Regions from separate parts of the Nakamurella multipartita DSM 44233 genome, predicted to be linked through region 2. Evidence: riboswitches for the same ligand, from Rfam matches in the RefSeq annotation. Region 2 holds a riboswitch; each other region holds the start of a gene.

Region 1 (10,091 bases), 850 kb from region 2:
GTCGCCTCCCCGGCGGCGATGATCGCGTCGGTCAGCGGCGGGAAGTCGCGGCGCCACCGCCCGATCGGCGGCATCGCACAGTGATGGATCGCGACGGCCCCGCGCGCCGCCGCGGTCAGCGCGACGGGATCGGCCGCGTCCACCGCGACCCGTTCGGCCCGGCTGGCGCCGACCGGGCGCCCGTCGCGGGTGACCGCCCGGACCCGGCAACCGGCGGCCAGCAGGTGCCGGACGACCAGCCGCCCGGTCACCCCGCCCGCACCCACCACCACATGCAGTTCCTGCTCGCCCATCGCCGTTCTCCTCGGTTGCTACATCTGTAGTGCTACATTTGTAGCGGATACACTACACCTGTCGCAGCCACCGTCAAGAAGGACATTCGATGCCCGTCATCACCGACCGGCCGCAGCTGCTCGCCGACGCCGCCATCGGCCTGATCGCGAGCAGCGGTATGCGCGCGCTCACCCACCGGGCCGTCGACGCCGCGGCCGATGTGCCGACCGGCACCACCTCGTACCACTTCCGAACGCGCCGAGAACTGTTGCGGGGCGTGCTGGTCCGGATCGCCGAGATCAACCGGGCGCGGCTGGCCGGGCTGCCGGGCCCGCCGACCGGCCCGGAGGGGGCACCGACCACCCGGGACGGGCGACGGGCCGAGGCCGGCCGGCTGGCGGACCGTGTCGCAATCTTCATCGACGGGCAGATCGGCGAGCACCGCGACCGCACGCTGGCCCGGATGGCCTGCGAGATCGAGGTGGCCTCGGATCCCGATCTGCGCGAGATCCTGCACGCCGGCAGCATTTTCCGGACCCTGGCGATCGGCGCGGTCACCCGGCTGGGCGCGGCCGACCCGCCCCGGTCGGCCGACGGGCTGATCGCCCTGCTCGACGGGCTGCAGTACGACCGGCTGGTCGGGGTGGGCTCGCTGTCCGCCGCACCGGCCGGCACCACCCAGTCCCGGGCCGAGATCGCGGCGGTGGTCGGCAGTTATCTGACCGGTCTGGTGCCGGGATAGCGCCGGGCGCACCGCGCCCCCGGGTGGCTACTTCTTGGCGTCCTTGCCGGCCGCCGGGGCGGAGTCGGTGGACAGTGCGGCGATGAAGGCCTCCTGCGGGACCTCGACCCGACCGACCATCTTCATCCGCTTCTTGCCCTCCTTCTGCTTCTCCAGCAGCTTGCGCTTCCGGGTGATGTCACCGCCGTAGCACTTGGCCAGCACGTCCTTGCGCATCGCCCGGATCGTCTCGCGGGCAATGACTCTGGACCCGACCGCGGCCTGGATCGGCACCTCGAACTGCTGCCGCGGGATCAGCTCACGCAGCTTGGCCGTCATCGAGACGCCGTAGCCGTAGGCGGAGTCCTTGTGCACGATCGCCGAGAAGGCGTCGACCGCCTCGCCCTGCAGCAGGATGTCGACCTTGACCAGGTCGGCCTCCTGCATGCCGATCTCCTCGTAGTCCAGCGAGGCGTAGCCGCGGGTGCGGGACTTCAGCGCGTCGAAGAAGTCGAAGATGATCTCGCCCAGCGGCATCGTGTAGCGCAGCTCGACCCGGGTCTCGGACAGATAGTCCATGCCGCCCAACGATCCTCGCCGGGACTGGCACAGCTCCATGATGGTGCCGATGTACTCGCTCGGGCTGATGATGGTGCACCGCACGATCGGCTCGACGATGTCGCGGATCTTGCCCGACGGCCAGTCGCTGGGGTTGGTCACCACGTGCGTGGTGGTGTCCTCCATGGTGACCCGGTAGACCACGTTCGGGGTGGTGGAGATCAGGTCGAGGCCGAACTCGCGTTCCAAACGGTCGCGGGTGATCTCCATGTGCAGCAGGCCCAGATACCCGCAGCGGTACCCGAACCCGAGCGCGGCCGAGGTCTCCGGCTCGTAGGTCAGGGCCGCGTCGTTGAGCCGCAGCTTGTCCAGCGCGTCGCGCAGCAACGGGTAGTCCGAGCCGTCCAGTGGGTACAGCCCTGAGTAGACCATCGGCCGCGGGTCGCGGTACCCGCCGAGCGGGACGGTGGCGCCCTTGGCCGCGGAGGTGATGGTGTCGCCGACCTTGGACTGCCGGACGTCCTTGACGCCGGTGATCAGGTAACCGACCTCGCCGACCCCCAGCCCGACCGTGGGGATGGGTTCGGGCGAGATGACGCCGACCTCGAGCAGTTCGTGGATGGCCCGGGTGGACATCATCTGGATGCGCTCGCGCGGGGTGATCTTGCCGTCGATGACGCGGATGTAGGTGATGACGCCGCGGTAGATGTCGTAGACCGAGTCGAAGATCATCGCGCGGGCGGGGGCGTCCGCGTCGCCGACCGGCGGCGGGATCTCGGCCACCACCTTGTCCAGCAGCTCCTTGACCCCGGCCCCGGTCTTGCCGGAGACCCGCAGCACGTCGTCGGGCGAGCCGCCGATGATGTGCGCGATCTCCTCGGCGTACCGCTCCGGCTGGGCGGCCGGCAGGTCGATCTTGTTCAGCACCGGGATGACGTGCAGGTCGTTCTCCAGGGCCAGGTACAGGTTGGCCAAGGTCTGCGCCTCGATGCCCTGCGCGGCGTCGACCAGCAGCACGGCCCCCTCGCAGGCGGCCAGCGAGCGGGACACCTCGTAGGTGAAGTCCACGTGGCCGGGGGTGTCGATCAGGTTCAGGACGTGATCGATGGTCTTGCCGTCGCGGCCGGGCGCGGCCCAGGGCAGCCGGACGGCCTGCGACTTGATGGTGATGCCACGCTCACGCTCGATGTCCATCCGGTCCAGGTACTGGGCCCGCATGGCCCGCTCCTCCACCACCCCGGTGAGCTGCAGCATCCGGTCCGCGAGCGTCGACTTGCCGTGATCGATGTGCGCGATGATGCAGAAGTTGCGGATCAACTCCGGCGGGGTGAACGTGCGATGGGCACGGGCGGCGAGACCAGATGTCACGGGAGTCTTTCTGGATCCTTCTGGAGTGCGGGCGGGCGGACGCTCCATCGTCCCACGGCCGGGCCCCGAGTCCGGCAATCACCGGCCCACCGGGGTCCCCGGCCGCCTTCAGTGGCCGGTCAGCTCGCGCTGCTTGCGGCGCAGGAAGGCCCGTTCGGCCTCGTTCTCGGTCATGCCCAGGGCCTGTTCGTAGGCGGCCGCGGCGTCCTGCGGCCGGTCGAGCCGGCGCAGCAGATCGGCCCGGGCGACGTGCCACGGGTGGTATCCGGCCAGGTCCAGGGGTTCGACCAGGGCCAGCCCGACCGCCGGACCGTCCAGCTCGGCGACCGCGACCGCCCGGTTCAGCTCGACGATCGGTGACGGGTGCACCCGGCGCAGCTGGTCGTACAGCGCGACGATCTGGCCCCAGTCGGTGTCCGCGGCGGTCGGCGCGTCGGTGTGCACCGCGTTGATCGCGGCCAGCAGCTGGTACTGGCCGGGTCGGTTGCGGCGCAGGCACTCGCGGACCAGCTCGTGCCCCTGCCCGATCAGGTCCCGGGACCAGGCCGTCCGGTCCTGCTCGTCCAGCGGCACCAGCACCCCGCCGGCCACCCGGGTGGCCCGCCGGGCCTGGGTGAGCAGCATCAGCGCGAGCAGCCCGGCGACCTCGGGTTCGTCGGGGAGCAGGCCGCGGACCACCCGGGTGAGCCGGATCGCCTCGGCGCACAGGTCGTCGCGCACCGGCTGGTCGCCGGAGCTGGCCAGATAGCCCTCGTTGAAGATCAGGTAGAGCACCGCCAGCACACCGGCCAGCCGGGCCGGCAGGTCCTCCGCCTGCGGCACCCGGTACGGGATGCCGGCCGTCTTGATCTTGCGCTTGGCCCGGGTCAGCCGCTGGGCCATGGTCGGCTCCGGGACCAGGAACGCCTGCGCGATCTCGGTGCTGGTCAGCCCGCCGAGCAGGCGCAGGGTGAGCGCGACCCGCGCCTCCGGGGCCAGCGCCGGGTGGCAGCAGGTGAAGATCAGCCGGAGCCGGTCGTCGGTGATCACGCCGACCTCCTCCTCCTGCCGGTCGCGCTCGGCGATCGGGTCGTGCTGGGTCAGGGTCTGGGCGCTGGCCTGCCGGTGCCGAGCGTCCCGGGTGGACTCACGACGGATCCGGTCGATGGCCCGGTTGGTGGCCGTGGTGGTGAGCCAGCCGCCGGGATTGGCCGGCAGGCCCTGCTCGGGCCAGGTCTGCAGCGCGACGACCAGCGCGTCGCCGAGCGCTTCCTCGGCCAGGTCGATGTCGCTGAAGCGACGGATCAGGGTGGCGACCAGCCGTCCGTGCTCGGCCCGGAACACCTGCTCGATGCTCCGGGCCGGGACGGAACCGATGCGCGGGGCGGTGTCGATGCGCGGAGCGGGGTCGTCGGGCATGCCCCCATTTCACCCGACGATCGCCCGCCCGGACGAAGACCGCCGGTGGCGGCTAGGCCTCGCCCTGGAAGGGGCGGACCTCGACCCGGCCCTCGCAGGCGGCCGAGCCCTTGCGGGCCCATTCCAGGGCCTCGTCCAGGTCGGCGGCCTGGATCACCCAGAAGCCGCCCAGGTACTCCTTGGTCTCGGAGAACGGTCCGTCGGTGATGACCGCCTCGGCGCCGCGGGCGTCGACCACGGTGGCCGATTCGATGTCTTCCAGGCCGCCGGCGAACACCCAGGCGCCGGCCTGCCGGACCTGCTCGTTGAACGCGTCGACCTGCTGGAACATCCGCTGCATGTCCTGCTCGGTGATGGCGGCGACCTCGGCCGGGGACTCGTGGTGGACGGAGAGCATGTACTGCTTCATGGTGGGCTCCTGTGGGTTACGGGGTGATCGTGCGGGATGGGTTCGGGGCGTGCTCAGGCCGGGACGGTGGCGCTCACCTCCGTCCCGTCGGCCTCGAGGTCGGTGGTGCCGTCGGCGGTGAGGTCACCGCTGGTGAACGCGGTCGGCTCGAGAACCAGGTGGGTCAGGCCGCCCGCAGTGGCCGTCCGCGACACCGTCCGGAAGGCCGTCGGCCGGCTGTGCTCGTCGAACAGGCGCTTGCCCTGGCCGACGACCACCGGGAACACCAGCAGCCGGTAGGTGTCGACCAGCCCGGCGTTGTGCAGGGTCTGCGCGAGCTGCCAGCTGCCATGTACCTGCAGTTCCCGGCCGGGCTGCTGCTTGATCGCCCGGACCTGCTCGACCACGTCGCCGCGGATCACGGTGGTCGGACCCCAGGCCGCCTGCTCGTCGGTGAGCGTGTCGGAGACCAGGTACTTGGGGAAGGTGTTCAGCACGCGGGCCACCAGCTCCTCCTGGTTCGGGTAGGCGCTCCAGTACGGCCGCATCATGTCGAAGGTGGTCCGCCCGAGCAGCACGGCGTCGGCGTGGGCGAACCATTCCTCGTCGACGATCCGACCGAACTCCTCGTCCAGGTGCGGGACCAGCCAGCCGCCCCGGGTGAAACCTCCGGTGGTGTCCTCCTGCGGGGCGCCGGGGCCCTGCATGACGCCGTCGAGGCTGACGAAGATGTTCAGGCTGAGCTTCATCGGTGACTCCTTGCGGTCCGGGTGGGTGACCGGCTCGATCACCCCTTGCACCATGACCACGAACGACCACCGCGCCGGACGACAGCCGGGCCGACTTTTCTTCCGACTTTTTCTTCCGACTTTCTCCGGGGACCCCGGCCGGCTCTACGGTGGCAGGCGATGAGGCGCACTGTTCGGGCCGGCCGACCGGCATCGGTGCTGGTCGGGCTGTTGTTGGCGGTCGGCGCCTGCTCCGCCGCCGGCGCGCCGACCGACCCGGCCACCACCGCCGTCCCGACCACCGCTGTCCCGACCACCGCTGCCCCGACCCCCTCGTCGTCGGTGCCGACCCTGGCACCGACTGCGTCCCCGTCCCGGATCCGGTCCCCCCTTCCCGATGTGCACGTCCCCGGAGTGAACGACCCGTCCTGCCGGTCGGCGGAGCGGCCGGTGGTGCTGCTGCCCGGCACGTTCTCCACGGTGCAGAGCAATTTCACCGCCCTGGCCGCGGCGCTGCAGGCCGGCGGGCGCTGCGTCTACGGCCTGAACTACTCCCTGGCCGGCGTCGCCCCGGTCCGTGACTCGGCGAGCGCCGCGGCCGGCTTCGTCCAGGACGTCCGCGCCGCGACCGGGGCCGATCAAGTCGACGTGGTCGGGTTCTCCCAGGGTGGGTTGGTGCTGCGGACCGCGCTGCGGCTGGACGGTCTGGCCCCGGCGGTGGCCAGCGCGGTGCTGATCGCGCCGTCGTTCCACGGCTCGACCGCGGACCTGCTCACCGGGGTGCCGGCGGCCGCCTGTCCGGCCTGCGCGGATCAGACCGCCGGCTCGGCCCTGCTGACCGAGCTGGACGCCGGCGGCGACCTGGACGGGCAGGTGCGCTACGCGACCATTTCCAGCCGGGACGACACCGTGGTGACGCCGGTGGACGGGCAGTCGCCGGTTGGGCCGGCCGACCGGGTCCGGTCGCTGGTCATCCAGGACCGATGCCCCCGGGCGACGGTCTCGCACCTGGACCTGCCCGCCGACCCGGGGGTGGTCGGCTGGGTGGGCGCCGCGCTGGACAGCGACGGCCGGCCCGAGCCGACCGCGTATCGTTGCCCCTGATCGCTACGGGAAGATCAGCTCGGGTTTGTGACCGGCTTGTGGCGGCTGGTAAAGTGGACCGCCGTGTGTGCCCGACGGCGTCACACCCACGATCGACGAACGTGTCGGTCACTCCCAACGACGAAACGAAGGCATTCCGGCGTGGCCAACATCAAGTCCCAGATCAAGCGCAACCGCACCAACGAAGCTGCGCGACTGCGCAACAAGTCGGTCAAGTCGTCGCTGAAGACGGCCGTGCGCAAGGTGCGGACCGCAGCCGAGGCCGGCGACAAGACGGCGGCCGAGGTCGAGCTCAAGGCCGCCTGCCGCAGCCTGGACAAGGCCGCCTCCAAGGGCGTCATCCACGCGAACCAGGCCGCCAACCGCAAGTCGGCGCTGACCCAGCTGGTCAACCAGGTCTGATCCACCGCTTCCGGCGCCGGTGACCGAGCGGGTCACCGGCGCTTTCGTGCTGCCACCAGATCGATCACCGCGCGCTCCAACGCGTACTCGACATCGACCGCCGCGCCTTTGACCGCGGCGTTCAGCTCGGCCACGATCGCCATGCCGCCGACCAACCCGTCGGTCGACCAGCCGCGGGCCATCCCCCGGGCTCGATCGACCTTCCACGGCGGCATGCCCAGCGCGGAGGCGATCGCGTAGGAATTGCCGCCCTTGGCCCCGGACACCTTGGCCACCGTCCGGACGCCATCGGCCAGCGCATCGGCGACCAGCACGGGCGCCACCCCGACCCCCAGCGCCCAGCGCAGCGACTCCAGCGCGCCGGCCAGGTCACCGGACATCGTGGCGTCGGACACGGTGAACCCGGTGACCTCGGCCCGGCCCCGGTGATAGCGGCGGACCGCCTGCTCGTCGACGGTGCCGCCGGTGTCGGCCACCAGCTGGTCGGCCGCCGCGGCCAGCTCCCGCAGATCCGAGCCGACCGCCTCGACCAGCGCGGTCACCGCGGCCGGGTTGGTGGTGCCGCCGGCCCGCCGGATCTCGGCCCGGACGAAGTCGATCCGCTCGTTGAGCCGGGTGATCTTGTTGCAGGTCACCACGGTGGCCCCGGCCTTGGTCAGGGCCTCGCCGATGGCCTTGTTGCGGGCGCCGCCGGCGTGCTGGACGACCAGCCACACCCCCTCGACCGGGTCCTTGGTGTACCCGATCAGCGCGGCGGCCAGGTCCTTGCCGGCCTCGTGCGCGCCGCGGATGACCACCACCCGGGGTTCGGCGAACAGGCTCGGCGCGACCAGGTCGGAGAACTCCCCCACGGTGAGCCCGGCGGCGACGCCGTCGCGGCGTTCGGCGCCCGCCTCGATCCGGCGGGCCGCGGCCGTCGCCCGGGAAATCGCCCGGTCGACCAGCAGCTGCTCGTCACCGGTGAGAAGCACCAGCGGGGTCAGCTCACCCGACCCGGATCCCGTCTGCGCCATGCCCGACATGGTGCCAGGGGGCTGTGACACCGGCCGCCGCACCGCCGATCGACGACCCCCGGCCAGTCGTCGCGGCCGGCCGTCGCGACCGGTCGGCGGCCTCGGGAGATGCGTTACGATTGCCGGACAACTGAAGAACCCACCTCATCCAGAGGGGCAGAGGGACACGGCCCGATGAAGCCCCGGCAACCACTGTTGATGATCGTCATCTCCTGACCGCGCGTCCGGGGCCGATCGACAGCAGGTGCCACTTCCGTCCCGCTTCGGCGGGGAAGATGAGCAGAAAGGCCTCGTCATGACCTCTGTGCTGTCCACCCCCGGGTCCGCCGGTTCCGCCTCCGCGCCCGGCATCGATCTGGGTCCCGCCGTCGCGCTGTCCTGTCGCGAGTGCGGCAACCGCGTCGAACTGGGCCCGTACTACGCGTGTATGGAGTGTTTCGGGCCGCTCGAGGTGGCCTACGAGTTCACCTTGCGCGGCGACGCCCTCAAGCAGCGGATCGAGTCCGGTCCGGCGAACATCTGGCGGTACGCCGACCTGTTGCCGGTGCCGGCCGACGTCGCACAGACCCCGAACATGAACCCGGGCAACACCAAGCTGATCCGGGCCGACAACCTGGCCAAGGAGCTGGGCATGCGCCGGCTCTGGGTCAAGGACGACTCCGGGAACCCGACCCACTCGTTCAAGGACCGCGTCGTCGCCGTCGCGCTGGCCGCGGCCCGCAAGCTCGGCTTCACCGTGCTGGCCTGCCCGAGCACCGGCAACCTGGCCAACGCGGTCGCCGCGGCCGCCGCCCGGGCCGGCATCCGGTCCGTCGTGCTGATCCCGGCCAATCTGGAGCAGCAGAAGATCCTGACCACCGCCGCCTACGGCGGCACCCTGGTCGCGGTCGACGGCAACTACGACGACATCAACCGGCTGGCCGGCGAGATCGCCGCCGAGCAGGAGGACTGGGCGTTCGTCAACGTCAACGTCCGGCCCTACTACGCCGAGGGCTCCAAGACCCTGGGCTTCGAGGTCGCCGAGCAGCTCGGCTGGCGGCTGCCCGAGCAGGTCGTCATCCCCATCGCCTCCGGCGCGCAGCTGGTCAAGGTGGACAAGGGCTTCACCGAGCTGGGCGAGCTGGGCCTGGTCGAACCCACGCCGTACAAGGTGTTCGGTGCCCAGGCGACCGGCTGCTCGCCGGTGTCCGAGGCGTTCAAGCAGGGCTGGGACGTGGTCAAGCCGGTCCGGCCGGACACCATCGCCAAGTCGCTGGCCATCGGCAACCCGGCGGACGGCCCGTACGTGCTGGACGTGACCCGGCGCACCGGCGGGGCGATCGAGGACGTCAGCGACGACGAGGTGATCGCCGGCATCAAGCTGCTGGCCCGCACCGAGGGCATCTTCGGCGAGACCGCCGGCGGCGTCACCATCGCCACCCTGCGCAAGCTGCTGGCCAGCGGCCAGCTCGACCCCGAGGCCGAGACCGTGGTGTTCAACACCGGTGACGGCCTCAAGACGCTGGACGCGATCGCCGGCGAGGTCGGGCCGACCGCGACGATCAAGCCGACCCTGGGTGCGTTCGAGGCGGCCGGACTGGCCTGACCCCGGTGCGGGCGGTTCGTCGTCGTTCGTCGTCGACGGGCCGCCCGGCTCGGAGTGCTCGGCTGGTGCGCTCTGCTGGTGCGCGGTGCTGGTGGGCTCAGCTGGTGCGCAGGGCGGCGACCGGGTGCGCCGCGGTCTCCGATTCGGTGATGTCGATGCCGAACAGCGTGTGCAGGGCCTGGACGTAACCGGCGCCGTCACCGGTGCGGGCCAGTTCCTGGGCGCGCAGCGTCGGGGTGTGCAGCAGGGCCTGGGTCACCCGGTGCAGGGCCCGCTCCACGTCCGCGGCCACGTCGGCCGGGTACTTGGCCCGCAGCCGGTCCAGTTCCTTCTCCACCGTGCCGGTGACGTGCTGGCGCAACGCGACCACGGCCGGATCCAACCGCCGGATGGCCATCCGCTCCTCGAAGGCGGCGACGCCGGCGATGACGATGTCCTGGGCGGAGACGACAGCGTCCAGGTGGGCCGGATCGACCTGCTGCTGCACCGAATGCAGGTCCACCACACGCACCCCGGGCACTGCCCGGGCCGGTCCGGCGACATGCGGGTGCAG
Region 2 (10,091 bases):
GCGCTGCCGGCCGCCGTGGCGATGACCGGCCCGGTCACCGTCCGGTCCGGCGCCCCGCTCGTCGGCCGCGAACGCGAGCTGTCCGCGTTGCTGGGCGTGCTCGACGACGCCGAGGCCGGCTCCGTGCGGATCGCCCTGCTGGTCGGTGAACCCGGCATCGGCAAGACCCGGCTCACCGAAGAGCTCGGGATCCGCGCCCGCGCACGGGGTTTCGGCGTGCACGTGGGTCGCTGCTCGTCCGACGATGGCGCGCCCCCGCTGTGGCCGTGGGTCGGTGTCCTGGGCTCGCTCGCCGAGTCGCGGACCGATGACGGGCTGGCCGAGGCGGTGGCGTTGGTGCGGGCCGACCGGCCCGGCGGCGCCGACCGGTTCACCCGCTTCGAGTCCGTCGCCCGGGCCCTGGCCCGGATCACGGCCGGCGAGCGGCACCTGCTCGTGTTCGACGACCTGCACTGGGCCGACCCGTCGACCCTGGCCCTGCTGCGGCACATCACCGACACGGTCGACCGCGGCCGGCTGGCGGTGGTCGTCACGCGGCGGGCGCATCCGGCGCCGACCGGCGGGTTGGCCGAGCTCGGCGAGGCCCTGGCGCGGCGGCCGGCGGTGGGCCTGGACCTGTCCGGGTTGTCGGTGGCCGACGTCACGGCGCTCAGCGCCGCTCACCGGCCGGACGTCCCGGCGGACGGCGCCGCCCTGCGGGAGCGCACCGGCGGCAACCCGTTCTTCCTGCTCGAACTGCTGCGCGCGGCCGATCCGGCGCGGGGACCCGACCCGGGGGTCGGCGGGGTGCCGGCCGCGGTCACCGACGTCATCGCGGCGCGCGTGGGCCGGCTACCTGTTGAGCCCGGACAGGTTGGTAACGGCTGGCGTGCGGTAGGCGGGCGGTTTGCCCTTCAGCGCGGTGTGCGGCCGATGGTAGTTGTAGCGGTGCACGAACCCGGCCAGGGCGGCGGCTCGTTCGTCGTTGCAGGACCAGGCCTGGCGGTAGGCCCATTCCCGGGCCAGGGTCCGGTGGTACCGCTCGACCTTTCCGTTGGTCTGCGGTCGGTACGGTCGGGTGTACTTGTGGACCGTGGCCCCCAGCGCGGTGTTGAAGTCCTTGCCGCGGTAGCAGGAACCGTTGTCGGTCAGCACCCGGTGGATCCTCTCGATGCCGTGCGCGGCGAAGAACTCGACCGCGCGGGCCCAGAAACCGGCCGCGGTCACGGACTTCTCGTCGGCCAGTTCTTCGGTGTAGGCCAGCCGGGACCGGTCATCGATCGCGGTGTGCAGGAACGCGTACCCGGGTCGCTGACCCCGCTGGGAGGCTCGGTGGGCGTCGTTGCCCCGGCCGTGGATCCGCCAGCCGCCGCCGTCGGGGATGCGGCCGATCTTCTTCACATCGACGTGGATCAGGTCACCGGGCGCGGCCCACTCGTACCGGCGGACCGGTTCCCGCAGCTGATGGCCGGTGACGTCCAGGTCCCGCAGGCGAGAGATGCCCCGGCGCACCAGGACCCGGTGGATCGTCGACGGCGCCAGCGTGATCCCGAACTCGCGCAGCTCCGCGGCCAGCATCACCGGACCGAGCTTGAGGTGCCGCCGCAGATACTCCACGACGTCCTCGACCTGGGCGTCGACCTGGCCGGGTGAGGACACCGGGCGCGACGAGCGGTCCTGCAGGCCGGCCGGACCGTCGGCCTTCCAGCGGGCGTGCCACTTGGCCAGGGTTTGCCGGGCCACGCCGGCCTCGGCGGCGACGTGACAGATCGGCCGACCGGCATCGACGCGCTGGCACAGGCGTCGGCGTCCCTCGGGGGTCAGCGGGGCGTTACGGTGGGCCACGAGGGTCCTCCTGGTTCGGCGTGTTTGCTTGGTCGCTTCACACCTCACCAAGGGGACCCTCCCTCATGCCCGCAACCAGCCGACCCGGCGTGTCACCAATGTCCCTGGATACAACAGCTACCGGCGCCGACCCAGGAGATCCTGCGCGTGGCCGCCGTTGCCGGTCGCGCGATCGACCCGGACCTGCTGGCCGGCGCCGCGAACCTGGATCCGGATGGGGTGCTCGACGCGCTCGAACCGGCGGTGGAGGCCGGCCTGCTGGTCGTCACCGGCACCGGCGAGCTGCAATTCGGCCACGCGCTGGTGCGAGATGCCATCGAGGCCAACGACTCCGCGCTGCGCCGGCCGCGGCGGCACGCCGCCGTGGCCGGCGCCCTGCTCGATCGTGACCGCTCCGGTCACCGTCGGGCCGAGATCGCCCGGCACTGGCTGCGAGCCGGGCCGGCGCACGCCGCCCGGGCCTGGCCGGCCGCGGTCGCCGCGGCCACCGAGGCGACCGGGCTGGCCGCCCATGAGGAGGCCGCCGCCCTGCTGGCCGCCGCCCTGCACGCGCAGAGCGCCGACCGCACCACCGGCCCGGGTGACCGCTACGACCTGCTGCTGGCCCGGGCGGCGGCCTGCCGGGCCGCCGCGGACAACGAAGGGCAGCGGGCCGCCACCACCGAGGCCATCGAGATCGCCCGCCGGCTCGGTGATGTCGAGCGGATCGCGCTGGCCGGGATCGCGGCCGCCGAGGGCGGGCTGTGGTCCAACGTGCCCGAGGGGGCGCAGCACCCGGTCACCGTCGATGCCCTGCGCACCGCCGCCCGCGATCTGCCGGAGGGGGACTCACCCCTGCGCTGCCGGGTGTTCTTGGCCCTGTCCCGGGAACTGTTCTGGACGGCGCCGGGCGGTGACGGGCACCCCGCGGAGCGGGTGGCCCACGCCGAACGTGGTTTCGCCATGGCCCGCCGGCTCGGCGAACCACGGTTGCAGTCGTTCGCCTGCCGCACGCTGAGCCTGGCCGTCATGGGACCGTCCACCCTGGATCGGCGGACCGCCCTGACCGAGGAGTCCATCGAGTGTGCCCGCGCCGCCGGTGATCCCGACGGTGCGGGGGTCGGTCTGTTCTGGCGAGCCGTCCACGCCGGTGAGGCCGGACGGATCGCCGAGCGCCGGATCCCGCCGCCGAGGCGATGGAGCACGCCGACCGGCACGGCCTGCGCATGCTGCAGGTGATGCTGGGGGCCTACCAGTCCGCGTGGCTGGCACTGGAGGGCCGGTTCGAGCAGGCCGATGCCCTGCTGGCCGACAACCTGCGGCAGGCCGCACTGGCCACCTTCCCGTTCCGCACCGAGGCCGTGACGGCCGCGCGGGCCACCATTGCCTTGTGGCGTGGTGAGCCCGAGGTCACTCTGGAGCTGTTCCGCGGGCTGACCGAGGCGACCGCGACCGACACCGACACCGGGGTGTTGATCGGCCTGATCCGCAGCGGCCGGCTGGCGCCGGCCGCGGCCATGCTGGACCGGCGCCCGGTGTCGCTGGATGCCGACAGCTTCGCCGCGCCTTTTGATTTCGCGATCCTGGCCGAGGCCGCCCTGGTGGTGGGGCGGCCCGAGCTGGCCGGCCGGCTGTATCCGCTGATGCTGCCCTGGGCCGGCCGGACCGCCGCGGCCGGGACGGGCCCGCCGTTGGGACCGATCGATGCCTTCCTGGCGGCGGCGGCCGCCGCGGTCGGCGAGATCGATGTGGCCCGCCGGCACGCCGACGACGCCGCGCGGTTGTGCGCCAGCTGGCCGGCCCCGGTGGTGGCCGACTGGCTCGCCGATCTGCGCGCCCGGTACGGCTTCTGACCGGCAGCTCGGTCACCGAGCCGATCCGGAGCCGAAGATGCGCCGTTCGCGGCGCGCGTGGGCGGGCCGCAGCGCCACCCGCCAGGCCAGCGCGAGCAGGCCGGGAAACGTGCGCAGGACGGAACGCCGGACGTCCGGCGGCAACCCGTCGAGGACCCAGGACACGGCGAAGAGCTTGTCCCGCGCCGAATAGTGCGCGGCGAAGCCGGCGTCCATCCCGTGCCATTCCGCCGGCGTCACGTGCGCCTGGAGCAGCGTCATGGCCGCCGACTCCTCATGGCCCAGATGATGTCCGAGGCGCTCGGCGGTGGCGGCCACCCGCACCGCCAACGCTGCCCGGGTGTCCTCACCCGCCCCGGCGGCCAGCCGATCGAGCCCGGTGGCGCAGCCGGCCAGCAGCGGATCGATCTCCGCATGCTCGGCCTCCATGGCCAGCAGCACGGCCCGACCATCCGGGTCGCCGGCGGCGTCGACACGGGACAGGAGCAGCGGCCACAGGAGCTCATCCTCACCGGCGTGATGGTGGTGCAGGATGCGGGCGAACCGGCGCCAACGGCCCTGCAGCGCGCGCCAGGTGTCGCGCTCGTCCACCGCCGTCGTCGCCACCGCGGCCCCGAACCGGCGCAGGTCGCGGCGAAACGCATGGTGCATCAGGTACATCGGGGTCAGGTCGCACGGACCGGCGGGCGCGGCGGCCTGACCCGGGAGCCGGATCTGGGGAACGGGCGGGCAGGACGTGGGCATCGGGCGCTCCTGGGGTCGGTGGTGGTCGGCCCACCGTGCGCCCGGAGCCTTGGCCGGCACTTGAGGTGGACTTGACCCGGGGTTCGGCCGGCTTTCAGTGGTCCTTCAGCGCCTCCGTCCACACTCGGCGCCATGACCGACCTGACCGTCACCCCCGCCGTCCCGACCACCCGTCCGGCCGATCGCCGGATCGACATCCGGACCGCCATCGACCAGTACCGCACCTGCGAGCTGGCCACTCTGTCCCGCAACGGCGTCCCGATCGCCTGGCCGGCCGTCTTCGACTGGGACCCGGCCACCGACCGGATCGTGCTGACCACCTCGATCTCGTTCCCGCAGAAGGCGTTCAACATCCGTCGCGACCCCCGGGTGGCCCTGCTGTTCTCCGATCCGACCGGGACCGGGCGCACCGATCTGCCGCAGATCCTGGTCCGCGGGACGGCCGGGTGCCCGGAACAGATCCATCCCGGCACCACCGGACTCGAGCGCTACTGGCAGCGCCTGGCCCAGCGGCAACCCGCGTCCCGCACCTACGGCGCCAACCGGTTCAGCCGCCGGCTCTTCGACTGGTACTACCTGCGGCTGGTGATCACGGTGACCCCGGTGGAGGTCAGCACGGCGCCCGCGGCGGACCGGCGGCCGATGGGCGGCGCGGCCGTCGCCACGCCGGCCGACGGGGGCGCCTGGGCCCGGCTCGCGCAGGAACTGCCCGGATTCTCCGGCGCCGTGCTGGGCACCGCCGCCGACGGCGAGTTGCCGGTGTTGCGGCGGGTTCGGCTCACCCCCGCACCCGGGTCGGGCGCCTTTCTGGTCGACGACCCGGGCCCCGCGCTCACCGCCGGGCCGGCGTCGGTGCTGCTGCACCGGCACGACGACCTGCTGTGGAACCAGCGCCAGATCGGGGCGGTGGGTCAGCTGGTCCGATCCGGGGCCGGCACCTGGATGTTCCGGCCCGACCGGATGCTGCCGACGATGTTCCCGGCCAACGCGGTGGAGATGGCGCGAGTGGTGATTCGGGCCCGCCGGACCGCGAACCGCTACCTGCAGCGGCGCGGGCTGGACCGGCCGGCGATCGACTGGGCGGCCCACCGGGCGTGCGAGCAGCCCGGCGCCCAGTAGGCCTCGGTCGGCGCGGGGGGCCGTCCCGGACCGGTGCCGCCGGTGTGATCCAGGTCGTAGCGCGGCGCCCAGGCGTCTGCTAACGTCCACGTCCAAGGTCATGAGTGCCAGCAGATAGCCCCGGCTTGCTGGCCGGCAACCCTCCAACCGCGGTGGGGTGCCCCGGGTGAGGACCTGGCCGTGCGCGAGGTGCGCTCGGCAAGCGCGGGCCTCCGGTCTTCCTGGTGGTCCCACGGACCGTAGGGGTGGACCATCGTGACCATCGCACTCGAACGACCTGATCTGGCGGCCGCGCTGGCCGGCGACAACCCTTGGACCACGGAGCTTCCCGCGGCGGTCCGGCCGGCCCGTCGCGGCCCGGTGACCCACCCGCACGCCCCGGGCCTGGACCTGGTCGGCGCGCACGCCCGGGTGCCGCTGGCCACCGGCGGCACCGCCGAGTACGCCAATCTCGACCACGGCGCCTCCGCGCCGGCGCTGCGGGTGGTTCGCGACACCGTGGACGAGCTGCTGGAGCGGTACGCCAGCGTGCACCGCGGGGCCGGCTGGCACTCCAAGGTCTGCACCAGCCTGTACGAGGGCTCCCGGGAGCCGATCCGCAGCTTCGTCGGCGGGCGGGCCGACGACGCGGTGATCTTCACCCGGCACACCACCGATTCGTTCAACCTGCTCGCGCACTGCCTGCCGGCCCGGACCACCGTCGTGGTCTTCGAGACCGAGCACCACGCCGCGCTGCTGCCCTGGTCGGCCGAGCGGGCCCCGGGTCGCGACCGCCGGGTGGTCCGGCTGCCCGCCCCCGATTCCCCCGCGCACGCCGTCGCCCTGGTCGACCAGGCCCTGCGCCGGCGCGCCCCCGGGCCGGCCCTGCTGGTGATCACCGGCGCGTCCAACGTGACCGGCGAGGTGTGGCCGGTCGCCGAGCTGGCCCGGGTCGCCCGCTCCCGAGGAGCCCGCACCGCCCTGGACGCCGCGCAGCTCGCCCCGCACCGCCCGTTCTCGATCACCGACCTCGGCGTCGACTACGTCGCGCTGTCCGGGCACAAGCTCTACGCCCCGTACGGAACGGGCGCGCTGATCGGCCGGGCCGACTGGCTGGCCGCGGCCCCGCCGTACCTGATCGGCGGCGGCGCCACCGCATCGGTCCGGGACGACGCCACCGACTACAAGCCGCTGCCCGACCGGCACGAGGCCGGGTCACCCAACGTGCCCGGCACCGTGGCCCTGGCCACCGCCTGCCACGTGCTGGCCACCGCCGATCGAGAAGCCTTGGCCCAGGCCGAGACCGCACTGACCGAGACGCTGCGCCGCGGCCTGGCCGGCATTCCCGGGGTGACCGTGCACTCGCTGTTCGGCGACCGGGCCGACAGCATCGGCGTGGCCACCTTCACCATCGCCGGGCAGAAGCCCGCGGTGGTCGCCGCCGCCCTGTCCGCCGAGCACGGCATCGGCGTGCGCGACGGCGCGTTCTGCGCCCACCCGCTGGTGCGCAAGCTGCTCGGCGCGGCCGGCTGCGCCGACGCCGAGAACGGCCAGGCTCTGCGCGCTTCGGTCGGGCTGGGCACCACCACCGAGCACGTGCAGCGGCTGGTGCAGGCGGTCGAGTCGATCGCTGAGCGCGGCCCGCGGTTGCGCTACGTGGTGCGCGACGGCCGGCCGGTGCCGGCGGTGGACGGCCGCGAGCTGCCGATCATCGCCCCCTGGCAGCGGTAGGACGCTCGGGCTGTTCCGGCCGCCGCCGGGCTGATCGGCGGCCGGTCAGCCCGGTAGGGCGCAGCCGACCGGCAGTTCCAGCCGGTGGGCCGCCAGCAACGCCTCGTCGGCCAGGATGTCGCGGGTCGGGCCGTCGGCGACGATCCGCCCGCCGTTCAGGATCACCGACCGCGGGCACAGCTGCAGCGCGTACAGCAGGTCGTGGGTGACGATCACCGTGGACAGCCCGAGGGTGAGCACGATGTCGGCGAACTCGCGACGGGCCAACGGGTCCAGGTTCGACGATGGCTCGTCCAGGACCAGCACGGTCGGGTCCATGGCCAGCACGGTGGCGGCGGCGACCCGGCGACGCTGGCCGAAACTGAGGTGGTGCGGTGCCCGGTCGGCGAACGGCGTCATGCCCACGGCCTGTAGCGCGGCCTGCACCCGACGGTCCAGCTCGGCTCCCCGGTAGCCCAGATTGCGGGGACCGAACGCGACGTCGTCGCGGACGGTGGGCGAGAAGAGCTGATCGTCGGGATCCTGGAACACGATGCCGACCCGCCGCCGGATCTCCCGCAGGGAGTTCTTGGCCGCACTCACCCCGTCCACCCGGACCGTGCCGGCGCCGGCCAGCAGCGTGCCGTTCAGGTGCAGCACCAGGGTGGTCTTGCCGGCGCCGTTAGGACCCAGGATGGCGACCCGCTCCCCCGGCGTGACCGTGAGGTTCACCCCGAACAGCACCTGCCGGCCGTCGGGATAGGCGAAGGCCAGATCCCGCACCTCGAGCCTCCCGGTCATGCCGCCGCCCGGACCGCGACGGCACAGATCAGGCCCGCGGCCACCGGCGCGGTCAGCGCGGCGACCCAGGCCCGGCGGGCCGGCGCCGCGTCCGCACCCGCCGTCGCCGGCCGGTCGGGTCCGAGGCCGTACCCGCGGGCCAGCATGGCGATGTAGACGCGCTCACCGCGCTCGTAGGCCCGGACGAACAGGGTGCCCGCGGTCCGGGCGATGCCCATGACCTGCCACAACCACCGCGGATCGTCCCCGCGGGACTGCCGCGCGATCCGCATCCGGCGCAGGTCGTCGGCCAGCACCTCGCCGTAGCGAACCATGAACCCGGCGATCCCGACGACCGGTCTGGGCACCCGCAGGCGTTCCAGCGCGTGCAGCAGCTCCGGCACGGTGGTGGTCGCGGTCAGCAACGAGGTGGCGGCCACCCCGAGGGTGCCCTTGACCACGATGTTCCAGGCCCCCCACAGTCCCGGTTCGGACAGGCTCAGGAATCCGACCTGGACGAACGGACCCCCGCCGACCAGTGGCAGGAACACGGCGAAGGCCAGGAATGGCACCTCGATCACCAGCCGGCGGACCCACCGGCCCAGCGGCACCCGCGCGGTGACCGCGATCAGCACCAGGATCAGCCCGTCCGCGACGAACGCCCAGACCGCCGCCCGCGGGGTGGCGACCACCGCGAACACGAACAGCACGGTGGCGACGAGTTTGCACTCCGGCGCCAGCCGGTGCACCCCGGAGTCGGCGTGCACGAAAAACACGTGGCGGTGCGCCACCTCGTCGGCCACCGGGATCACCCTGCCGGCGTCGCCGTGCGGCGACGGGCTCGACGGATGGCCAACCCGACCCCGCCGGCCAGCACGAAGCACAGCAGGACGCCGATGACCCCGGACAGCCCGGTGGACAACCAGGGCGTCTGCACTCCGGCCACTCCGTAGTCGGCCAGCGGCGCGTCGGCCATGGCGTGGGCGGTGGCCTGGGCCTCGAAGCCCTGGTCGATGGCCACCCGTTCCAGCCCGTCCGGTGCGGAACTGGCCAGCGGGCTGACGAAAAAGGCCAGGATCAAGGCGATCCCGACACCCGGCAGCACGAACCAGGTGAGCGACCGGCGGCTCATGCGGACGATCCCCGGGTGCTCGCCGCGGGGCCGGTGGGATCGACCGTGCCGACCAGCAGCGCCGGTCGCAGATCCCGGGCACCGTAGACCAGATCGGGTCGGGTCGCCAGGACCGCGCCCACGGTCAGCCCGGTGATGATGGCCTCGCCGATCCCGATCAGCATGTGCACCCCGATCATCGCCACCGCGACCGTGCCCAGCGGGGCACCCCCCTGCCCGCCGAGCGCGTAGTAGCCGACGAACACGACGCTGGCCAGCACCACGCCGCACCAGGCGGCGACCGCGGACGCGGTGACCACGGCGGAGCGCTTGGCGGGCAGCAGCTTCCGGATGAGCAGGAAGATGCCGTAGCCACCAAAACAGGTGGTGTAGCCCATCAGGATGATGTTCAGGCCGAGCGCGGTCAGGCCACCGTCGGCGAACACCAGCGCCTGGACGATGAACACCACCGACATGGCCAGGCTGCCGACCCACGGCCCGACCAGCACGGCGGCCAGGCAGCCGCCGAGCAGGTGCCCGCTGGTGCCGCCGGCGACCGGGAAGTTGAGCATCTGCAGGGCGAAGATGAAGGCTGCCACCAGGCCGGCCAGCGGCACCTGCCGGTCATCCAGATCGGCCGCGGCCTTGCGCACCGAGACGACGATCAGCCCGGCCGCGATGACCCCGCCGGCCAGCGAGACCGGTGCGTTGATGAAACCGTCAGGAATATGCATGGACGCCTCCTTTGGCGTTCGCTCCGGCGTACTTCTGGGCCACCCGGTCCAGGGAGGCCAGATCGGGCACGACCTCGACCCGGCTGCACAGCGATTCGTAGACCGGCATGTCGGATCCGGCCAGCACCCAGGAGTACCGCGCCTCGGGGGTCAGCCAGATCACCTCCCGGGCCCGCCGGGACAGCTCCTCCAGGGCCTCGGGATGGGGGTCCTTGCCGTTGCCGCGGCCGTCACCCAGGATGAGCACCGTGGTGCGCC
Region 3 (10,091 bases), 2.1 Mb from region 2:
CTCGGACAGCACGTCGATGACGCCGGTATGCGTGAGGTCGTCGACCAGTGACTCGTACTGCGCCCAGTCGGCAAGCTGCGGGGGCAGGCCCGCGGTCGGCAGTTGCTGGAACATCAGCGCCCGGTTGGAGGCGTACCCGGTGGTCTCGCCGGACCAGAACGGGCTGGACGCGCTCAACGCCTGGAAGTGCGGCAGGTAGGTCAGCAGCCCGTCGATGATCGGCAGCACCTTGTCCCGATCGTCCACCGCGACGTGCACGTGGACACCCCAGATCATCATCTGCCGGCCCCACCAGCGCGTGCGGTCGATCAGCGTGGCGTACCGGTCGTTTCCGGGGGTCACCTGCTGCTGGAACCACTGGCTGAACGGGTGGGTCCCCGAGGAGATCAGCTGCACGCCCAGCGGTTCGGCCAGGTGATAGACCGTGTCGACCATCCGGGTCAGATCGTCCACCGCATCGCCGGCCCGGCGGTGCGGCGCGCTGACGATCTCGACCGTGTTGGTCAACAGCTCGCCGGTCACGTGGGGAAAGGCGCTCGCCGGGCCGAGCCGGGACAGCAGTTCCGGTGCCGCCGGGGACAGCTCCCCGCTGCGCCGGTCGACGCAGGCGATCTCCCATTCGATGCCGAGCCGGGACCGCTCGGACGGCGCGAAGTCGATGGTGCCCATCGTCCGATCCTGTCAGCCCGCTCGACCCCGGTGCGCGCGGCCCGGGCACTTGGGGGACGGGCCGGGAATATCCCATCGAGAGATGCGTTGCCGCTGTCACTGGCTCGGCGCCGGTCCAGGCGTCTGATCGGTGGCCGTTCGGGCCTCCCGAGAAAGGAAACCCCATGCGTGCGGTTCAGTTCCAGGAATACGGCGGTCCCGAGGTGCTCGGCGTCGGACAGGCGCCCGAGGTGCATCCGGGTCCCGGCCAGGTGCGGGTCCAGGTGCGGGCCTCCAGCGTGAATCCGTTGGACTGGAAGCTGCGGGCCGGGTACATGGCCCAGGGCAAGCCGTTGACCAGCCCCGGGATCGTCGGCTTCGACGCCTCCGGCGTGGTCGACGAGATCGGGGAAGGCGTCGACGATGTCGCGGTCGGCGACGATGTCTTCGGGCTGGGATCGGCGACGGCGGCCGACCAGGCTCTGCTCGAGGTCTACGCGCGCAAGCCCGCGTCGGTCGACTGGGCCGTCGCCGCGGCCGCGGGGGTGGCGGCCGAGACGTCCATCCGGGCCTTCGACCTGGTCGGTGTGACCGCGGGCAGCACCGTGCTCGTCGACGGCGGGGCAGGCGGCGTCGGTGCGGTCGCGGTGCAGATCGCGGTGGCCCGCGGGGCGACCGTGATCGCCACGGCCGGGCCGGACAATCAGGACTACCTGCGCGAGATCGGCGCCACCGCCGTCGAGTACGGCGCGGGCGTGGCCGATCGCGTCCGGGCCGTGGCCCCCGACGGGGTCGACGCGGTGTTCGACGTCGCCGGCAAGACCCCGGTGGCCGACCTGCTGAGCCTGGTCCGCGAACCGGCTCAGGTGGTCACGATCGCCCGGTTCGACGCCGGTGACTCGGGCATCCAGCTCACCACGGGACGCGCGGCCACCGCCGGGCAGGCGCTGGCGGAGACCGCCGCGCTGCTGGAGAACGGCGCGCTGGTGATCAAGGTGCAGACGTTCCCGTTCAGCCGGGCCGCCGAAGCGCACCAGATCAGCCAGAGCGGGCACGTTCGCGGCAAACTGGTGCTGATTCCCGAGTCCTGACCGTCAAGAGGAGACAACCGTGCCGGTCCCCGGTCAACCCCTGCGCCGTCTGGGATTTCTGACCATCGGTCTGTTCGACCCGGCCGATCCGGCGGCCGGGCACCGGGCCACCCTGGAGGTCATCGAGCTCGGTGAGCAACTGGGGTTCGACAGCGCGTGGCTGCGCCATCGGCATCTGCAGTACGGCATCTCCTCGCCGATCGCGATGATGGCCGCAGCCGGTCAGCGCACCAGCCAGATCGAGCTGGGCACGGCGGTGACGCCACTGGGCTGGGAGAACCCGTTGCGGCTGGCCGAAGATCTGGCCACGGTGGATCTGCTCTCCGGTGGGCGCATCAACCCGGGCATCAGCGTCGGGCCCCCGATGCAGTACGAGCACCTGAAGGCGGCCCTGTACCCGGACACCGCCGAGGTCGAGGATTTCAGCTACACCCGGGTGGAGCGGCTGTTGGCGTTCGTCGAGGGCCGCACCGCGTCCACCTTTGCCGGCCGGCAGGGTTTCGAGGAGTTCTCCGACCGGGTGCAGCCGTACTCACCCGGACTGCGGGCCCGGATGTGGTACGGGGCGGGCAGTTTGCGCTCGGCCCGGTGGGCGGGTGAGCACGTGATGAACCTGCTGTCCAGCAGCGTGGTCTTCGCCGAACCCGGAGGTGCCACCGACTTTGCCGAGATCCAGCGCGAGCAGATCGTGGCCTTCCGGGCGGCCCACCCGGCCGGGCCGTCCGCGCGGGTGTCCCAGGGCCTGGTCGTCATCCCGACCGATTCGGCGACCGCCGAGCAGCGGGCCAAGTACGAGGCGTACGTGCAGGCGCGGACGCCGAGGACAGCCGGCCCGCAGGGCCCCCGCGGCATGCTGTTCGCCCGGGATCTGATCGGCAGCAGTGCCCAGATCGCCGAGCAGCTGTTCGCGCACGCCGGTTTCCGGGAGGTCGACGAGGTGGCCTTCGCCCTGCCGTTCTCGTTCGAACCGGCCGACTACGTGCAGATCCTCACCGATATCGCCACCAGGCTGGGGCCGGCCCTGGGCTGGCGCCCGGCCGCCTGAGCCGGAGCGAGGGAACCGGCCGGTCACCGCCGGCCGGCACAGGACACACAACGGGTCGCGGTGGGCAGCGCCGCCAGCCGCCCGGCGGCAATGGCGCAGCCGCAGCGTTCACAGATGCCGTAGCGCCCGGCGTCGAGGGCAGCCAGGGCCTCGTCGACATCGCGCACGCGCTGCTGGGCCGCCCGGTGCATGCCGTCGATCCGGAACCACTCACCGGACAGTGGCGAGCCTTCGGGGTCGTGCTCGTCGTCATCCGATCGGTCGGCGCGCAGCCGCCGGATCTCCAGCAGCGCCCGGTGGTGCGCCTCCAGCTCGGCCGTCAGCCGCACCCGCAACTGTTCGAGCACCTGCCGGCCGTCCGCATCGGCGGCGGTCACGGGTGCAGCCCGTCGTCCGGCTCGGTCACCCGCCAGCTGTGCAGCGGCACCTGCAGGCCGGCCCGCGTGGGTGCGCAGACGAACGGTCCGGCCGCGGCCGCCAGGTCCGGCGGGAACGGAATGAGCCGGACCAGCTGTGGCGGCCCGCCGCTCACCCCGGCCCGCAGGGTGATGGCATCGCCGTCACGGCTGGCGCGGACGGTGACGCGCCGGTCGGCCCAGTCCGGGACCGGGGCCAACGACCAATCCGAGACACCGTCGGTCACCACCGCCCCGAGCTGAACCGCGCCGTCGGCATACTCGAGCCCGGCCTTGATCCACCGCTGCTCCGAGACGGAGACGAAAAGGCCGGCCTGATCGAACTGTTCGCGGAAGACGGCGGTGAATTCCACCTCCATGGCCGAACCGTTGGCGAACGGCACGACCAGGGCGTGTTCGCTGTCGTGGACGAACCCGTAGGACGCCACCCGCCAGGCGTCACTGCCCTCGACGGCCGTGACCAGCAGGTCGCCGTCGCGCTCGACCACGGCGGCCGGCGCGTGCGTCCACCGACCCGCGGACCAGGGCACCTGGGCCATCCGGACCACCTCCACCGCTGCCGGGCCATCGGTCGGCCACGACCGTCAGGGGACTGTACCCACGACGACCCACTGGCCACTGGCCCACTGGCTACTGACCCCCTCCACGCTAGAAGGCCGCGGCCAGTCTGCGCACGGCTTCGCGCAACTCCTCGGGGGTGCGATCGCCATAGGCCAACCGCAGGTGCCGGGAGGCCTCCCACCGATCCGGTCCGGAGGCGAAGAACTCACCTTGCTGGTAGAGCACGCCGTGGGCGGCCGCCCGGTCGGCCAGGGCGGCGGCATCGACGCGGTCATCGGTCAGCCGCGGCCACAGGAACAACCCGCCCTCCGGGCGGACGGTCCGGAACGCCCCCGGCAGCTCCGCCTCGAGCGCGTCGACGAGCGCGAAAGCCCGTTCCGCGTAGAGCGCGCGGGCCGGTGCCAGCACCCGGTCGAACCAGCCGTCGTCGGTCAGCACCAGGTGCTCGATGAGCGTCTGGGTGACCGTGGAGGAGTGGCCGTCGAGCCGGTTGCGCAACCGGATGACGGGGGGCACCAGCTGCTCGGGCAGGACCAGCCAGCCGACCCGCCACCCCGGACCGAGGGTCTTGGTGAACGTGTTCACCACGATCGCCCGGTCGGACTCGTGGAACGGCCGCAGACCCTGGTCGTCGCCGGCGAAACGGAGCTCCCGGTAGGGGTTGTCGATCAGCAGGTAGAACCCGTACTGCTCGGCCAGGGCGACCAGCGCGCGCCGGCCGTCGGTGGTCAGCGTGCCCTGGGACGGGTTGTGGAAGTCGGGGACGGTGTAGACGGCGCCGATCCGCTCTCCGGCGGCCAGCCGCGCGGCCAGGGCCTCGACGTCCAGCCCGTCACCGTCCACCGGGATGGGCAGCACCGCATCGGTGGCCAGTTCCAGCACCCGCAGGAACAGCGGGAAGATCGGGTCGTCGACGGCGACCGTGGCGCCGCGCTCGACCACGGTCAGCACGGCCAGCGACAGCCCGTGCAGGCCCCCGTTAGTGATGACGACCCGCGCCGGATCGACGCCCTCACGCCGGGCGATCCACTCCCGCAGGCCGGTGAAGCCGGTCGCCGACGAGTACTGCAGCGCCGCAGTCGCGGCCGCCGGATCGGTCCAGAGTTCTGTTGAGACACGGGCGATGTCGGGCACCGGCAGCGCCTCCGGTGCGGGAATGCCGCCCAGCAGCCGGATCGCGTCGGGCCGGGGAACGATCAGCGTCTGGTCGCCGAACCCCCGAGGTTCGCTCAACCGGCGGGAGAGTCGGCTGATCGGGGGAAGTGTCGAAGTCTCGGCGGGGGATGTGGCGGTGGCCGTGCGGGTCTGGGTAATGGTTGTCATGGGGCACCTTCAGGTCGACAGGGGTGCGACAGGAGCCGACCGGCGCCGGGTCGGGACATCCGGTGGGTCGATGCGTCGCTGCGGAGGATGGGGGCTGAACGTCAGAGACGACAGCCGGAACTGGCGACCAGGGCCAGATCAACGTGCCGGCGCTTGGTCGCCCGGAAGGTCGGGCCCACCTGCGCTGCGTTCACGATGCTCTCCGTCGGTGTCGACCCGAGGGTCGTCGTGCTGATCCGGAGGACCGGATCGAGTGATCACCTGGGGCACCCGGTCTTGCGACGTGAGGGTTGCCGAGCAGCAAGTCAGGGCTTGACGCTGCGTCTGGTCACCGATGGGGACTGTAGCCAGCCTCTCGCCGAGGTGTCAACGCGGCGGCTCTCCACGGCCAGCTGATCATCGTCCCGGCATGGTGGCACCGATCAGCCTGCGCCGCAGCACTCCTCGCGACGCTCAGGGCGGTTGTGCGATCGGCCACGGCGGTCGGTGCCGCAGTGATCACGATGGGCTGCAGCACCCGTGGTCGGACCGCTCCGAGCCGCTGTCGCGTCCGGGGGACTCGAGATCCGCGGGCTCCTGGCGGAGCGGCTCCACCGTGGACAGCCGGCAGAAGCAGGAAGCCTGGATCGGCACGTCGGCCACCGCGGCGGCCAGGCGCAGCTGGTGGGCGACGAGCCGGGCCTCGGCGTCCCGGCCGAGCCGGGTCAGACATTCGTGCAGGCCGTGCAAACTCCAGACGTTGCCGGGGTGCTGCAGGGCGCGCGGCAGGGTGTCGTCGATGCCGAGGTCGGCGGTGTAGACATCCAGGGCCCGGGCCACGTGGCCCTGCTCGAGCAGCAGCGCGCCGTAGGCGTGCCGGGTCGGCTGCATCCATCCCCAGGGCTCATCGAAGGGCAGGGCATCCTCCAGGTCGATCGCCCGGCGCAGGTCGGCGAACGCTTGATCGAGATGACCCGCCCGGTAGTTGATCTCGCCGTCCAGCAGGGAGGAGGCTACGCCCAGGATGTCGCGGCAGGTGTTGTTGAACAGCATGCGCTCGGGCGGCACCCGGGCGACCGCCGCCTGCATGCGGACTCTCTCGACTCCGGCCCGCTCGACGTGCCCGGTGGCGGCGAGGGCGACGCCCCGGGCGTAGTGCGTCATCGCGGTCGTCACGCAATACAGATCCCGGTCGTCCGGCAGTGGGAGGGCCAGGATGTCCGGCCACCGACCGAACCGGATCAGCACGTGCACCCGCATGGCCAGGAATCCCTCGAGCCAGTCGGCCATGGGTGGGGACGGAACCCGCAGCAGCTCCGTTGGAATGCACTGCTCCAATTGTTCGGCGGTCTCCAGGGCGACCCGGGACCGGCCCGACAGCATGGCGGCGTAGATGCGGAAGTGATGGTTGTGGGCGCGATACAGCGTGTAGAAGTTCATCGGGCCCGATCTGGCCAGGAACTTCGCGTCGGCCGCGATGCCGCGGCTGTTCGCGGTGATCGCGCCCCGGTAGTCCCCGCACAGCACCTGCAGATGGGACGGCATGTGCTGCAGGTGCCCGGCGTCGGGCACCAGGTCGGGGAGCAGGTCGGCCAGCGCCAGCCCGCGCTCGGGCGTCGCTGACATCTCCACCAGGTGAATGTGCAGGTGCAGCAGGCCCGGATGCTGCCACCCGTCGGGCCGGGCCAGGGCCCGGTCGAGCACGAGCTGGGCCTCGTCGGCGCGGGATCCCGGAGCCGGCTCACCGGTGCGCAGGTCCCACAGCTGCCACGGGGTCAGGTTCATCAGCGCATCGGCGTAGAGAGCGGCGACGTCCGGATCGTCGGCGAAGTCCCGATAGACCAGAGACATCGCCTGGGCGTAGTCGGCGTTCCACACCGCGGTGGGGGCCGCCGGGTCGGGGCCGAGGTGGGCATCGGGATACCGGTGAGCCAGGGCGCCGATCAGGGCGCGCTCCACCGGGAGGGCCCGCCCGGCCAGCTCCTGGGCCCGCTGCACCGCTCGGTGGGTGCGCACGAGGGTGCGGTCCAGGTCGTCCTCGTCGAAAAACTCCCACGGCTTGTTGTAATTCGGCCCGAGGGCGTAGGCGATGCCCCACTGCGCCATGGCGCAGGCCGGGTGGGCGGCCGCGGCGCGTTCAAAGCAGACCACCGCTTCCTCGTGGTTGAAGGCATAGGACCAGATCAATCCGCGGTCGAACCAGGCCGCCGCCTCCGCGCTGTCCGTGCCGATCTCCCGGTGGTAGCGGCCCAAGTCGTACTCGTATCCGGTCACCCGGGCATCGTAGGAGCCGCTGATGACCGCAGCGCCGTCGAGATTCCGGGACGCAGGCGACGAGTCAAGAGCTGGTGACCGGGCCGGCGCTGGGCCCCGCCGTCGAGGGAAGGGAGCGTCTGGTCGCCCCGGCGACGCAATTTCTCGCCGTGAGCTTAGGGTCCGGAGGGTAGGTAGGTCGGCCTGTCAGCTGGTCGCTCGCACCGTACTCGCCGAGCGCGACGGCGCAGGCGTCAAGTCGGGAAGATCCGGCGCGGTCGCGCCGCCCCGGCCGGTGGCCAGCACCGCGGCCAGCAGCCCGGGGAAGCGATGGTCGACGTCGTCCCGGCGCAGTTCGATGGTCCGCCGCCGGCCGTCCGGAATGCTCCAGATCAGCCCGGCCTCGCGCAGGGTGCGCAGGTGGTGCGAGAACGTCGACTTGGGGACGTCGCCTCCGGCCGCCTGGCACTGGGCGACCGACAGCGGTCCCTGGGCGTCGAGTTCCCGGACCAGGTGCAGCCGGGTCGGGTCGCTCAGAGCGAACAGCACCTGCGGCAGGTCGACGTCGACCAGATCCGGGTGGGGCAGGGCCCGCGCGGCGGTGGACATAACAGTTCGACTTTCTTGGAACAATCATCGGGATGGCGCGGTTGCAACCGTTCGATACAACTCGAACAGTAAGCGGATCGGAGCCACAATGACAGGATTGCCGGCCACATCACAGCGAGTGGGGGAGCGCACCGGCCTTTCCGGCGCGGTCCCCACCCTGTCGCGGACTGCGGGCTTCTGGGTGGTGGCCGCGACCGTCACCACTCTGCTGGCCGCCTCCAGCGCGCCGAGCCCGCTCTATCCGGTCTACCAAGCCGCGTTCGGATTCTCCTCGGCCACCCTGACCGCGATCTTCGCCGTCTACGTTCTCGCCCTGCTGCTGAGCCTGCTCACCGTCGGCCGGCTGTCGGACTACGTCGGTCGGCGTCCGGTCCTGGCCGTCGCCCTGATCGTGCAGGCCGCGGCGATGGCCGTCTTCCTCGGCGCCGACGGCGTGAGCGCGCTGGTCGTCGCCCGGATCGTCCAGGGACTGGCCACCGGTGCGGCGGTCGGCGTGCTCGGGGCCTACCTGCTCGACCTGCAGCCCGCCGACGGCTCCCGGCTGGGCTCGCTGGTCAACAGCGTCGCCGCCACCGGCGGTCTCGGCGTCGGCGCGCTGCTGGCCGGTCTGCTGCTGCAGTACGGCCCGCAGCCGACCAGATTGATCTTCGAGATCTTCGTGATCGCCTTCCTGTTGCTGGCCGCCGGCACCGCGTTGCTGCCGGAGACGGTCGGTCGCCGGCCGGGTGCGTGGGCCGCGCTGCGGCCCCGGGTGTCGGTTCCCGTCGCCGCCCGCCGTGCGTTCCTGCGCAGCACCCCCACCCTCGTCTCGACCTGGATGCTGGGTGGGCTGATGCTCTCGGTGGGCGGGTCGCTGCTGGCCACCGTCTTCGATCAGGGCAACCATGCGGTCGTCGGGCTGGTCCTGGGCTCGTTCGCCGGAGCGGCGGCGCTGGCCTCCACCCTGCTCCGAAACCGGACCCCGCAGTTCATGACCAGCCTGGGCACTGGGCTGCTGGTGGCCGGCGCCGGCGCCGTCGCGCTGTCCGTGGTGACGGTGTCCTGGCCGGTGTTCGTGGTCGGGACGGTGGTGGCCGGCGCCGGGTTCGGCCCGGCGTTCCTCGGCGCGTTCCGGTCGGTGAGCCAGCTGGCCAGCGATCACGAGCGTGCGGGACTCATCTCGGCCATCTTCATCGTCAGTTACCTGGCCTTCAGCATCCCGGCGGTGCTCGCCGGGATCCTGATCGCCGTCGTCGGGCTGGCCCCGACCACCTTGGGTTACGCCGGACTGGTCACGGTGGTGGCCGCGGCCACCCTGGTCGATCAGCTGGTGGCGCGCCGACGCGGCTGACATCACCGGGCCCCCGCCGGTCGCCCCACGGGCCCGGCGGGCAGCGGGGTCAGTGGCCGGCGGAGGGCCGCTCGAAGCGGAGCACGGTGGCGTCCTGCCCGAGTTCGTCCCGGGTCCGGCCGAGCGGGGGCAGCGCCCGTTCCAGCGGGGTGGGTGGTTCCTCACCCAGCGGCGGCCGGTCGGACAGGCGGGGCGGCAGTGGCTGGCGGGGTTCCCGGTCGCCGGCGCCGTCGCCGCCGTCCCGGCGCAGCGTCACCACGACGGTGTCCCCGCGGAACCGGACGGCTCCCGCCTCGGGTTCCTGGGCCGCGACCACCCAGCGGGCCGAGGCCTGCAGGGTGCGCAGATCGGCCGGCGGATCGGCGATCACCAGCCGGAAGCCGATCAGGTCGGCCTGGTGCAACGCTCCGGCGACGATGACGGCGTCCAGGTCGGGGATGACGATCCGGTCCGGCAGAGCGTTGTCGGCGACCTTGAGCCGTCCTCGAGCCATCACGACCTCCGGGTGATCCAGTCCTGGCCGCGAGGCTACGCCCGGCCCCCGGGCCGTGGCGGCCCGTGCGCCCAGGGCTGAATTGTCCGGAAGCTGTGGTCCGCCTCCGTCGACCGGACCGACCTGTGGGCGACCGCGCGGATCGATCAGCGCGGATCGATCAGCGCGGATGAACCAGCACCGAATGTGACGGTAGGGACGCGAGTCGACGAGTTGAGCCGTGCCGGCGTAGATGATCCGCGCGGGCCGGGGCGGCCCCTAGGATCAGCGGGCGGCCACCGCCGCCGGTGTCGTGGGGACGCCGGGGTTCCGGCACCCCGACGCGGCCGCGTCCGGAGGTCAG

Evidence for each region. Region 2 has a riboswitch for S-adenosylmethionine ahead of NAMU_RS03895 (aminotransferase class V-fold PLP-dependent enzyme). Riboswitches for the same ligand answer to the same signal wherever they lie in the genome.
Region 1: another riboswitch for S-adenosylmethionine. It lies ahead of thrC (threonine synthase); the one in region 2 lies ahead of NAMU_RS03895 (aminotransferase class V-fold PLP-dependent enzyme).
Region 3: another riboswitch for S-adenosylmethionine. It lies ahead of NAMU_RS21470 (aminotransferase-like domain-containing protein); the one in region 2 lies ahead of NAMU_RS03895 (aminotransferase class V-fold PLP-dependent enzyme).

What each region holds. Positions count from the first base shown of each region.
Region 1 is NC_013235.1:1,710,909-1,720,999, reverse strand. Features, by position in the region: gene NAMU_RS07790 (NAD-dependent epimerase/dehydratase family protein) at 1-293, opposite strand, end outside; gene NAMU_RS07785 (TetR/AcrR family transcriptional regulator) at 383-1,015, shown strand; gene lepA (translation elongation factor 4) at 1,043-2,968, opposite strand; gene NAMU_RS07775 (RNA polymerase sigma factor) at 3,029-4,318, opposite strand; gene NAMU_RS07770 (YciI family protein) at 4,371-4,727, opposite strand; gene NAMU_RS07765 (dihydrofolate reductase family protein) at 4,781-5,509, opposite strand; gene NAMU_RS07760 (lipase family alpha/beta hydrolase) at 5,615-6,538, shown strand; gene rpsT (30S ribosomal protein S20) at 6,680-6,940, shown strand; gene holA (DNA polymerase III subunit delta) at 6,973-7,962, opposite strand; SAM riboswitch class I at 8,095-8,235, shown strand; gene thrC (threonine synthase) at 8,249-9,538, shown strand; gene NAMU_RS07740 (glutamyl-tRNA reductase) at 9,636-10,091, opposite strand, start outside.
Region 2 is NC_013235.1:859,662-869,752, reverse strand. Features, by position in the region: partial or broken gene NAMU_RS30815 (BTAD domain-containing putative transcriptional regulator) at 1-516, shown strand, start outside; gene NAMU_RS30810 (IS481 family transposase) at 832-1,824, opposite strand; gene NAMU_RS03915 (hypothetical protein) at 1,972-3,042, shown strand; gene NAMU_RS03910 (hypothetical protein) at 3,000-3,656, shown strand; gene NAMU_RS03905 (hemerythrin domain-containing protein) at 3,669-4,400, opposite strand; gene NAMU_RS03900 (pyridoxamine 5'-phosphate oxidase family protein) at 4,533-5,519, shown strand; SAM riboswitch class IV at 5,616-5,730, shown strand; gene NAMU_RS03895 (aminotransferase class V-fold PLP-dependent enzyme) at 5,775-7,229, shown strand; gene NAMU_RS03890 (energy-coupling factor ABC transporter ATP-binding protein) at 7,275-8,009, opposite strand; gene cbiQ (cobalt ECF transporter T component CbiQ) at 8,006-8,791, opposite strand; gene NAMU_RS30215 (PDGLE domain-containing protein) at 8,797-9,120, opposite strand; gene NAMU_RS30210 (energy-coupling factor ABC transporter permease) at 9,117-9,833, opposite strand; gene NAMU_RS03870 (VWA domain-containing protein) at 9,820-10,091, opposite strand, start outside.
Region 3 is NC_013235.1:4,808,519-4,818,609, reverse strand. Features, by position in the region: gene NAMU_RS21495 (glutamate--cysteine ligase) at 1-669, opposite strand, end outside; gene NAMU_RS21490 (NADP-dependent oxidoreductase) at 834-1,739, shown strand; gene NAMU_RS21485 (LLM class flavin-dependent oxidoreductase) at 1,759-2,784, shown strand; gene NAMU_RS29510 (TraR/DksA family transcriptional regulator) at 2,808-3,161, opposite strand; gene NAMU_RS21475 (DUF1349 domain-containing protein) at 3,158-3,739, opposite strand; gene NAMU_RS21470 (aminotransferase-like domain-containing protein) at 3,849-4,994, opposite strand; SAM riboswitch class IV at 5,308-5,417, opposite strand; gene NAMU_RS21465 (hypothetical protein) at 5,583-7,337, opposite strand; gene NAMU_RS21460 (ArsR/SmtB family transcription factor) at 7,524-7,925, opposite strand; gene NAMU_RS21455 (MFS transporter) at 8,044-9,255, shown strand; gene NAMU_RS21450 (hypothetical protein) at 9,305-9,748, opposite strand.